3 regions of the Pseudomonas saudiphocaensis genome follow, and region 3 is predicted to be linked to each of the others. Evidence: predicted binding sites of a transcription regulator. Region 3 holds the regulator's gene; each other region holds the start of a gene.
The links. Region 3 encodes FliA, which starts transcription of late flagellar genes. Its sites were predicted from a motif close to CTAAAGTTTNNNNNNNNNNNGCCGNTAA; they were not measured.
Positions count from the first base shown of each region.

Region 1: motA (flagellar motor stator protein MotA) is a predicted target of FliA. The motif match lies at 1,405-1,432, and genes of this name have one in related genera.
Region 2: flgM (flagellar biosynthesis anti-sigma factor FlgM) is a predicted target of FliA. The motif match lies at 1,354-1,381, and genes of this name have one in related genera.

Region 1 covers NZ_CCSF01000001.1:1,992,660-1,995,933, reverse strand. The annotation lists gene BN1079_RS09335 (HDOD domain-containing protein) at 1-1,371, opposite strand, end outside; gene motA (flagellar motor stator protein MotA) at 1,543-2,394, shown strand; gene motB (flagellar motor protein MotB) at 2,401-3,274, shown strand, end outside.
Region 2 covers NZ_CCSF01000001.1:2,836,994-2,840,267, forward strand. The annotation lists gene fliI (flagellar protein export ATPase FliI) at 1-805, shown strand, start outside; gene BN1079_RS13135 (flagellar FliJ family protein) at 802-1,227, shown strand; gene flgM (flagellar biosynthesis anti-sigma factor FlgM) at 1,413-1,688, shown strand; gene flgN (flagellar protein FlgN) at 1,685-2,125, shown strand; gene fliD (flagellar filament capping protein FliD) at 2,470-3,274, shown strand, end outside.
Region 3 covers NZ_CCSF01000001.1:154,025-157,298, reverse strand. The annotation lists gene BN1079_RS00800 (protein phosphatase CheZ) at 1-252, opposite strand, end outside; gene BN1079_RS00795 (chemotaxis response regulator CheY) at 273-647, opposite strand; gene fliA (RNA polymerase sigma factor FliA) at 932-1,657, opposite strand; gene fleN (flagellar synthesis regulator FleN) at 1,675-2,502, opposite strand; gene flhF (flagellar biosynthesis GTPase FlhF) at 2,594-3,274, opposite strand, start outside.

The sequences.
Region 1 (3,274 bases), 1.8 Mb from region 3:
GAGGCCGATCGAGCGCAGTAGCAGGTGCGCGCTGGGGAACAGGCTTTTCAGCGCCTCCGGAAGCCCGGTTAAAGCCTCCTCTGCGTTATCCGGTGTCAGGCGCAGCAGGGTCGGCTTGTCGAGCAGTCTGGACAGCACCTGGCTCTGCTCAGGTTGCAGAATCAGGCGGGCCGCCGCGGACCCAAGGCCGCTGGCTTGCTGGGCGAGCAGGCGATGCTGTTTGCGGTCGAGGACCATCAGCAGCACCCGTTGCATCCCGGCACTGGCCAAGGCTTTGCAAGCGGTTGCAGTCAGTTGCAGCACGTTGTCGTAAGGACTGCGCTCGCTCAATAGCTCGCGACAGTGCGTTCGCCAGGCGGCCAGGGCTTCGGCGTTGGGCAGTGGAGCCTTTTGAGCCACCTGAAAACGGCTTCCGCTGGGCCAGAGAAGCCCCTGGGCGGGATGCCAGAGATCCGTGGGGCCTATTTCCCGGGCGCTGGTGACGGCTTGTTGGTGCACCATCTGTTGCAGCTGGTCGAGGGGTACCTGCAGGTAGAGCCCGGTCAGCCATTGCCAGCGCAGGCAGTGGATGTCGTGCCAGCTATGGTGCGCGGACAACGCCAAACCGTTGGCCAGCAAAATGGTATTGCTCGGCAGGGTGAGCCAGCGGCGCAGGGGTGGATCGGCATCCAGCATCTGCTGCTGATGCAGAGGGTTTTCATTGTCGCGGGCGATATGCAGGGCCTTGATCAGCATACGGCGGTTGCCGTTGAGCATCCGGTAACCCATGGCGATCCATTCGGGTAGGCCCCAGTGAGCGGCCAGCGCAGCACAGAGCTCCGGCAGCGACACACCAAGCACCTCTCGTTCCACCACCGCCACGGGTTCGTGCCTGACCAGCACCCGCTGCTCCCAGATGGACAGCAGCTGTGGATGGGCTGCGACCAGTGTCCAGATCGGCGAAAGGAACAGCAGGCTGCTCCAGTGGATTTCCTGCCAGAGCCGCGCCAGACGCGCGGCAAACAGGCCGTTGGCCTGCTGGCTGGCGTGGCGGCTGATCAGGATGATTTGCCGCAGCGCGGGTTCGATGTCGCATGTCTGGGTTGGCGGAATAAGTGCAAACAGGGCTTCGGCGCGCTTGAGGCCGATACGGCTGAGCGCCACTTCCAGGCTTTCTGCAGGGCTGGCAGCGTGACGGTTGGCGTCACGAATCACCGTAAGGGCCATGACCGGGCTTTGCTTGATCAGCTCGGCGATCTGGCCCATGGACAGGCTGCTGTCATGCAAGGCGTGCAAGACCTGGGCGTGCACATCGGCAAAGGCCGGCAGCACCACAGCGTCCAGCGCCTTGATCCAGGCGGGCAAGGTGCGCGGAAGTGAGTTTGTTGTCATTTAGCTACCGAACTGGCTTTTCGTCGTAACGGCCTTTAGTCTGGCGCAAAAGTTCCGATAACCCGAATAATTCTTTTCATGCTCCCGCTGGCCCCAGGTTCGAGTGCGCAATAAACGTGGCGCGGTTCGTGTTCGGGTGTCAATGCGTCAAGGTTTTAGACGTATCTTCCTATGGTAAAAATTCTCGGCATCATCGTGGTATTCGCCAGCGTAATCGGCGGATTTGTGCTTTCTGGCGGCATGATCGGCGCACTGATACACCCTTTTGAGATGCTGATCATCTTCGGCGCTGCCTTTGGCGGATTTCTCCAGGCCAACCGTGGCAGCACGACCAAGGTCGTGTTCAAGAAATCGCTGCAGATGTTCGGCTCGAAGTTCAGCCAGAAATACTATCTGGAAGTGCTCGGCCTGCTTTACGAGATCCTCAACAAGAGCCGTCGCGAGGGCATGATGGCCATCGAGGCGGATATCGAGGAGCCTGCCTCAAGCCCGATCTTCAGCAAGTACCCGGCGATTCTCAAGGACGCGCGGATGACCGAGTACATCTGCGATTACCTGCGCATTATGTCTTCCGGCAACATGGCGCCCCATGAGCTTGAAGGCCTGTTTGACATGGAGCTGAGCGGCCTCAAGGAAGAGCTGGAGCATCCCTCTCATGCGGTGAGCAGGGTTGCCGATGGCTTGCCGGCCATGGGTATCGTGGCTGCCGTACTGGGTATTGTCCTGACCATGTCGATTCTTGCTGAGGCCGACAATGCCATGATCGGCATGAAGGTCGGCGCCGCGCTGGTGGGTACCTTCCTTGGTATTCTCGCCGCCTATGGCTTCGTCGGCCCGCTGGCCGCCGCCCTTGAGCATGATGCCAAGGAGGAGCTGAACCTTTACGAAGGCATCAAGGCCACGCTGGTCGCCTCAGCCTCCGGCATGCCGCCGACGCTGGCCGTGGAGTTCGGCCGCAAGACGCTGCTGCCTTCCCATCGTCCGAGCTTTAGCGAACTCGAACAAACCGTGCGCGGTAGCTGACGAGCGATGGACAATACCCAACCGATCATCGTCAAGCGGGTCAAGAAGGTCGCCGGTGGCCATCATGGCGGCGCCTGGAAGATTGCCCTTGCCGACTTTATGACGGCAATGATGGCCTTTTTCCTGGTGATGTGGCTGATGACCTCGGCCACGCCGGAGCAGAAACGTGCCATCTCCGGCTACTTTCAGGACCCCATCGGTTTTACCGAAAGTGCCAGCCCCCATGTCATCGATCTGGGCGGCACGCCGACGCCGTCCCCGGACCGGACGCTCCATGACCAGCCGGACCCGGCCATCACGCAGCAGCCCTCGACGCTCGACGCCGATCAGTTGGAAAGCCTTTCCGAGAAGATGGAGCGCGAGCGGCTGGAAATCGTGCTGCAGGAACTGCAGAACAAGGTTGAGGAAAACCCCGATCTGACCCGCTTCAAGGACCAGATTCTGTTCGAGATCACCCAGGACGGTTTGCGCATCCAGATCGTGGATGCGGAAAACCGGCCGATGTTCGCCCTCGGCAGCGCCCAGCTGCAGCCATACTTCGAGGATATTCTGTTGGCCATGGCCGACACTGTCCGGGCGCTGCCAAATAAGATCAGTATCAGTGGCCATACCGATGCCAAGCCTTACGCCGGGCGCGGTGATTTTGGCAATTGGGAGCTGTCGGCAGGGCGCGCCAACGCTGCCCGGCGTACCCTTGTCGCAGGCGGTTATCCGGATGAGCAGGTTGCCCGCGTGGTGGGTTATGCCTCATCGGCGCTGTATGACCGCGAGGATCCGCTCAACCCGATCAACCGGCGCATCGACATCCTGGTGCTGACCAAGAGGGCTCAGCGCAGTATCGAAGGCGAGCAGTCCGAGCAGACCACGCCGCCCGCGAACA
Region 2 (3,274 bases), 2.7 Mb from region 3:
CGTGCTGCTGGGGATGATCACCCGGCAGACCAAGGCCGATGTGGTGGTGGTCGGCCTGATCGGCGAACGTGGCCGCGAAGTGCAGGAATTCCTGTTGCACTCCCTCGGTGAGGAGGGCCTGAAGAAGGCCGTGGTGGTGGTGGCACCGGCCAACGAATCGCCGCTGATGCGGCTCAAGGCCACCGAGCTGTGCCACAGCATCGCCGCCTATTTTCGCGACCAGGGCAACGATGTGCTGCTGCTGGTGGACTCGCTGACCCGCTACGCCATGGCTCAGCGCGAAATCGCTCTGGCGCTGGGCGAGCCGCCGGCGACCAAGGGCTATCCGCCCTCCGTGTTCGGCATGCTGCCGGAACTGGTGGAAAGCGCTGGCAATGGCGCCAACGACAACGGCAGCCTCAGTGCGCTCTATACCGTGCTGGCCGAGGGTGACGACCAGCAGGACCCCATCGTCGATTGCGCGCGGGCGATTCTCGACGGCCATATCGTGTTGTCGCGGCGCCTGGCCGACGCCGGCCATTACCCAGCTATCGACGTCTGCGCCTCGGTCAGCCGCTGCATGAGCCAGGTCGGCCAGCCGCCGCACCTGGGCGCGGCGCGTCAGCTGAAGGATTTCTACAGCACCTACGAGAAGATCAAGGAGCTTATCCCGCTGGGCGGCTACAGCCCCGGCGCGGACCCCAAGACCGACCGAGCGGTGAAACTCGCCCCGACCATCGAGCGCTTTCTGCGCCAGGAAGTGGGCGAGGCGGCGGAGCTGGAAACCAGCCTGACCATCCTGCAGAACATTCTTAAAACGCCATGAAACAGCAGATCGAAACGCTCACGCGCCTGGCCAGCCTGCGCGGCAACCGGGTCAAGCAGATGCTTGGGCAGGTTCAGTATCAGCAGAACCTCTGCCAGCGTTACCGCAACAACATCACCGGTCTGGGCCGCCTGTGCGGATTTTCCGTACCGGCTAACACGCCGCTGCAGCGCGACAACCAGCAGCGCTACAAGAGCACGCTCTACAAGATGGTGGAACTGCAGCGCCGCGAACTGGCGGTGGCCGAGCAGGCACTGGCGCGTATCCAGCAGGAACTGTTGCAGGCGATGCGCAGTGAAAAGGTGGTCGAGCACGTGATCGACGCCAAGATGCAGCAGTGGCAGCAACAGCTGATGGCGCAGGAGCAGAAGCTTCAGGATGGCCTGGCGGCGCAGAGCTGGTGGCGCAATCGGATTGCTTAGGTGGGGCAAGTGGGCCGAGGGAGTGTGGCGAGTATGATTTTAAGTCGGCTCAGCCTTGCCCCTCACCCCTAAGCCGGCACGTATCGCGACAAAACGGCCCGCCTGTCGCTCACTTTGAAAAAAGATTTAAATAATCCGCCCGAGCGGTCGCTTATCAGCAGTAACCACCGAGTTGGAACGAAATCATGGAAATCAGCCGGCACTTCAAGCCCGCCTCCGTTACGCCCAGCGAGCTGTCCTCCGCTCGCCAGCCTGCTGCACGCCCGACTGCTCAACCGGCAGTCGCTCGCCAGGAAGCCCTGCCACTGGAGCAGATGCACGATGCCCTGCGCGCCATGCCGGAGGTCGATCTGGACCGCGTTGCGGCGATCAAGCAAGCCCTGCAGCGCGGTGAGATCAGCACTGACGTAGGCGAGCTGGCAAGCAGCATGCTCAGCTATCACCGTGGAAACGATGCGTGAGCCAGCGGGAAAAACTGCTCGCCGTGGTCGATGACGATCTGCAGCAGGACTGCAGTGACTACCTGAGCCTGCGCGAGTTGATGCAAGAGATGTACGGCCATCTGCTGAAGCACGATGTGCCCGAGATCGACCGTACCAATGTACTGATCGGCAGCCGTATCGAAGCGCTGAGCGCGCGTGCGGCGCGGCGCAGCAAGGTGCTGGCCGCCTTCGGCCAGGAAACCACTGCGGCCGGCATGCAGCGCCTGCTGGCTGGGAGCTCGGGCGAACGCGGCGAGTCCCTGCGTCGGCATTGGCAGCAGGTCGGCGAGCTGGCCGCTGAGTGCCAACAGCTGAACGAGCGCAACGGCAAGCTGCTCGCCATGCACCATGAAATCCTGCAACAGCTGCTCGCTGGCAGCCAGGACGCTCAGCTCTATTCCCCGCAAGCTTATTGAGCAGGGCGTTCGTCTGGGCGGCTGGGGTCGCCCGTGGTGATTCCTTTCAGGCGGAGTCCCGCCTCCTGACCAGCAGAGCCGCATCCATCGAATGGGTCAGCAACGGCTTATTGCGCCACAGCGAACCAATCCTTCCTTCGCATCCTTAACCGGCACCTGCCTGCTGTCGCCTTTATAGAGCGTAGTTCCGCCATCGTCGCAGGCGGAAACGGTGTTTCCCCGTTTCCCGGTCATGTCGCGTTGCGGAAGTCTTTTTTCTGTATGCCGTCCGCTGAAACGCCCGTAATACGGGCTTCGGCGACCTGGCATCCAAATTGCTCCATGAGCACCAAGAGGGGACGGTAATGGCAATAGATTCGAATTACGCACAACAGATGTCGACGCAGCTGGCGACCTACGAAGTTCAATCTTCGCTGGACCGGCTCAACCGCAACGAATCCAACTACAAGGCCCAGCGCGACGCGCTCGGCTCGCTGCGCAGCTCGTTGACCACATTCAAGTCGGCCATCACCAAGCTCAACAGCAGCACCACCAGCATGCTGACCAACAGCGCAACGATGAGCCAGGAAGGTTATGCCACCGCTACGGTAGGCACCTCGGCGCAGGCGGGTAGTTACGATTTCTTCGTCAAGCAGCTGGCCAGCAAGGATCAGTTGGCGCTGCAAGGCCTGAAGGATGAAAGTCTGACTGGCGCCGGCACCTTGACCATCGGGCAGGGCGGCGCTTCGTTCGAAGTTAAGATGACGGGCATCACCACGCTCGACGATCTTGCCAAGGCGATCAATAGCGCTGCTGATAACAAGGGCGTCCAGGCCACGCTGGTGCGCAGTGAGGGCTCTGTCAATCTGGTGCTGACCAGCGAAGAAACTGGCGCTAACAAAGCCATCAGCCTGAGCGCCGCGGGTAATGCGGCCGTCGAAGCTGCCGTTGCAACTCCGGTACGCCTGTCCAGCGCGGCGGACGCGGAGGTTTACCTCGGACGCGATGCGAACGGAATCAAGCTGACCAGCACAAGCAATACCTTCGCCAATGTCGTCGACGGCGTCAGCATGACCTTCACCAAGGCGCATGGCACAGGCGACACGCCGCTGACCATCGACATCGCACAGGATAAAGCCGGCACCCAGGGCAAAGCGCAATCCTTCGTTG
Region 3 (3,274 bases):
CGCATCGGTAATGGGCGATGGATCGCCGCCGGTGGCGCTGGTATCCATCTCGAGCTTGACGATGGCGTTATGCAGTTCGCGTGTGAGCTTGCCAACCTCCTGATAGAGGTTGTTGTTGCGAATCTGGTTGAGCTCATTGAGCAGCTGCGCCGTCTCGTCGAGCCGGCCCTGCTGCAGACTTTCGAGCAGCTGAGGCACACGTGCTCGCAGAGTTACTTCGAACTCCACAAGACTTTGATCTGCTTGTGACATAGTCCCCTCGCGACGCTGCTTCAGCCGTTGACGCGCTCGAAGATCTTCTCGATCTTCTCCTTGAGCACCTGAGCAGTGAATGGCTTGACCACATAGCCGTTCACCCCGGCCTGTGCAGCCTCGATGATCTGGTCACGTTTGGCTTCGGCGGTCACCATCAGCACCGGCAGATGCTTGAGGCGTTCATCGGCGCGCACATGGCGCAACAGGTCGATGCCGCTCATACCGGGCATGTTCCAGTCGGTCACGAGGAAATCGAAACTGCCGCTCTTGAGCATCGGCAACGCGGTGGTACCGTCGTCTGCTTCGGCAGTGTTGGTGAAGCCCAGATCGCGCAAGAGGTTCTTGATGATCCGTCTCATCGTCGAGAAGTCGTCAACGATGAGGATTTTCATATTCTTGTCCAAGTAAACCTCCGTAAATCTCGAAATCCCTAGCCCTGCTCATGGCTTGCGGCGGGCTTCATCGATAAAGCCTGTAGGACGTCTGTAAACTACCTGCGTCGTCATCGCTGCGTTAAAAAAACAAGCTCGTGCGCGAGCCCGATCAAAAGCTCATCTACAACTCGTAAACGGCGCCTGATGCGCTGCGTTTCTCGACTGTTGCTTCCTTGCGTTGACTGCCCCACCTATCAGAAGCGCCCTGTAAAAGCCGCCTCGAGTAATTTTCGCAGTCGACCTTACTGCGCGCGCCACTCTCCCAGGCGAGCACGCAGACGTGCCGCACACTGGCTATGCAGCTGACTCACCCGCGATTCACTGACGCCCAGAACCTGGCCGATTTCCTTCAAGTTCAGCTCTTCGTCGTAGTACAGCGAAAGCACCAGCTTTTCACGTTCCGGCAGGTTGCTGATGGCCTCCGCCAGGGCCTGCTGAAAACGCTCGTCTTCGAGATCACGGAACGGCTCGGGATGTGCGCTGGCGGCATCCTCGCCAAACTCTCCGTGTTCACCCTCTTGAAGCAGATCGTCAAAACTGAACAAACGGCTGCCCAGAGTGTCGCCCAGAATGCCGTAGTACTCGTCCAGACTCAATTCAAGTTCGGCCGCAACCTCATGATCTTTAGCGTCGCGGCCGGTTTTCGCCTCGATGGCCCGGATCGCCTCGCTGACCATGCGCGAATTGCGGTGTACCGAGCGCGGCGCCCAGTCTCCTTTGCGCACCTCATCAAGCATGGCACCACGAATACGAATACCGGCGTAGGTCTCGAAGCTGGCGCCTTTTCCGGCGTCGTATTTCTTCGATGCCTCGAGCAGCCCGATCATGCCCGCCTGCAGCAGATCATCGACCTGCACACTGGCCGGCAAGCGCGCCAGCAGGTGGTAGGCGATGCGCTTGACCAAGGGTGCGTACTGGTCGATGAGCTGGTACTGAGAGTCTTTTGCCTGAGCCTTGCTGTAATACATACCCAATCCAGCCACTGTCATTCGTGAGTGTCTGCGGCAGGCCTGATAAGGCGCTCCACAAAGAACTCCAGATGGCCGCGCGGGGTTGCCGGCAGCGGCCAGGTATCCACCTTCTGAGCGATGGCCTTGAACGCCAGCGAGGACTTGGCCCGCGGGTACGCTTCGTATACGGCACGCTGTTTCTGGACGGCCTTGCGCACAGATTCGTCGTAGGGCACCGCTCCCACATACTGCAATGCCACATCGAGGAAGCGCTCGGTAACCTTGGCCAGCTTGGCAAACAGGTTGCGTCCTTCCTGCGGGGTATGCGCCATGTTGGCCAGCACGCGGAAGCGGCTGATGCCATAGTCGCGATTAAGCAGTTTGATCAGGGCGTAGGCATCGGTGATGGAGGTCGGCTCATCCGTTACCACCAACAGCACTTCCTGGGCGGCACGGACAAAGCTCACCACGCCGTCGCCGATCCCGGCAGCGGTGTCGATGATCAGTACATCGATGTCATCGCCGATATCACTGAACGCCTGAATCAAACCCGAGTGCTGCAGGCTGGACAGCTGCACCATGCTCTGGGTACCGGAGGCCGCAGGCACGATACGAATGCCGCCCGGCCCCTGGATCAGCACATCTCGCAGATCGCACTCACCGGCGATGACGTCGGCCAAGGTGCGTTTGGTAGTCAGGCCCAGCAAGACATCGACATTGGCCAAGCCAAGGTCGGCGTCGAGCAGCACTACCCTACGACCGAGTTCAGCCAGCGCCAACGCCAGATTGACCGATACGTTGGTCTTGCCGACGCCGCCCTTGCCGCCAGTCACCGCAATCACCTGTACGGGATGAGTACCCATCTTCACACGCCTATATCTTGCTGGGGCCACAAGGCCATCGATGCGTTCAGCCGGAACGCGTCTTCATTGTCTGCTTCACGGAACCAAGCCTTCATCCGACTTTCCGTGATGATCCGTTGTACAACCCGGTAAACAGGTCAGCCATGGCCTCCTCGCTGGGAGACTCCTCTAGTTGCAAGCTTACCGCGCGACTGACCAGTTGATGACTGCGTGGCAACTGCAGGTCATCAGGTATACGCGGCCCGTCGGCCAGATAGGCTATCGGCAGATGCTGGCTAATCGTTAGCCCAAGCACGTCGCCCAGACTGCCCGCCTCATCCAGCTTGGTCAGGATGCAGCCGGTCAGTCCGCAACGCCGATAGTTATGCCACGCCGCCTTCAAGACCTGGCTCTGGCTGGTTGCCGCCAGCACCAGGTAGTTTTTTGACTTGATGCCGCGATCGGCCAGGGTTTCGAGCTGCATGCGCATCATCGCATCACCTGCCGGCAGGCCGGCGGTGTCGACTAGAATCAGGCGCTTGCGCGCCAGGGGTTGCAGCGTCTTGGCCAGGGGCTGGCTGGGGTCAATCTGAACGACCGGTACATCGAGGATGCGCCCCAAGGTTCTCAGTTGCTCCTGAGCACCGATACGGTAGTTGTCCATGCTTGCCAGGGCAATGCTCTGCGGCCCGTGCTTGAGCACATAGCGCGCCGCCAGCTTGGCCAGCGTGGTGGTCTTGCCTGCGCCAGCCGGGCCGACCAGGGCAATGACACCACCCTCTTCCAGGGGCTC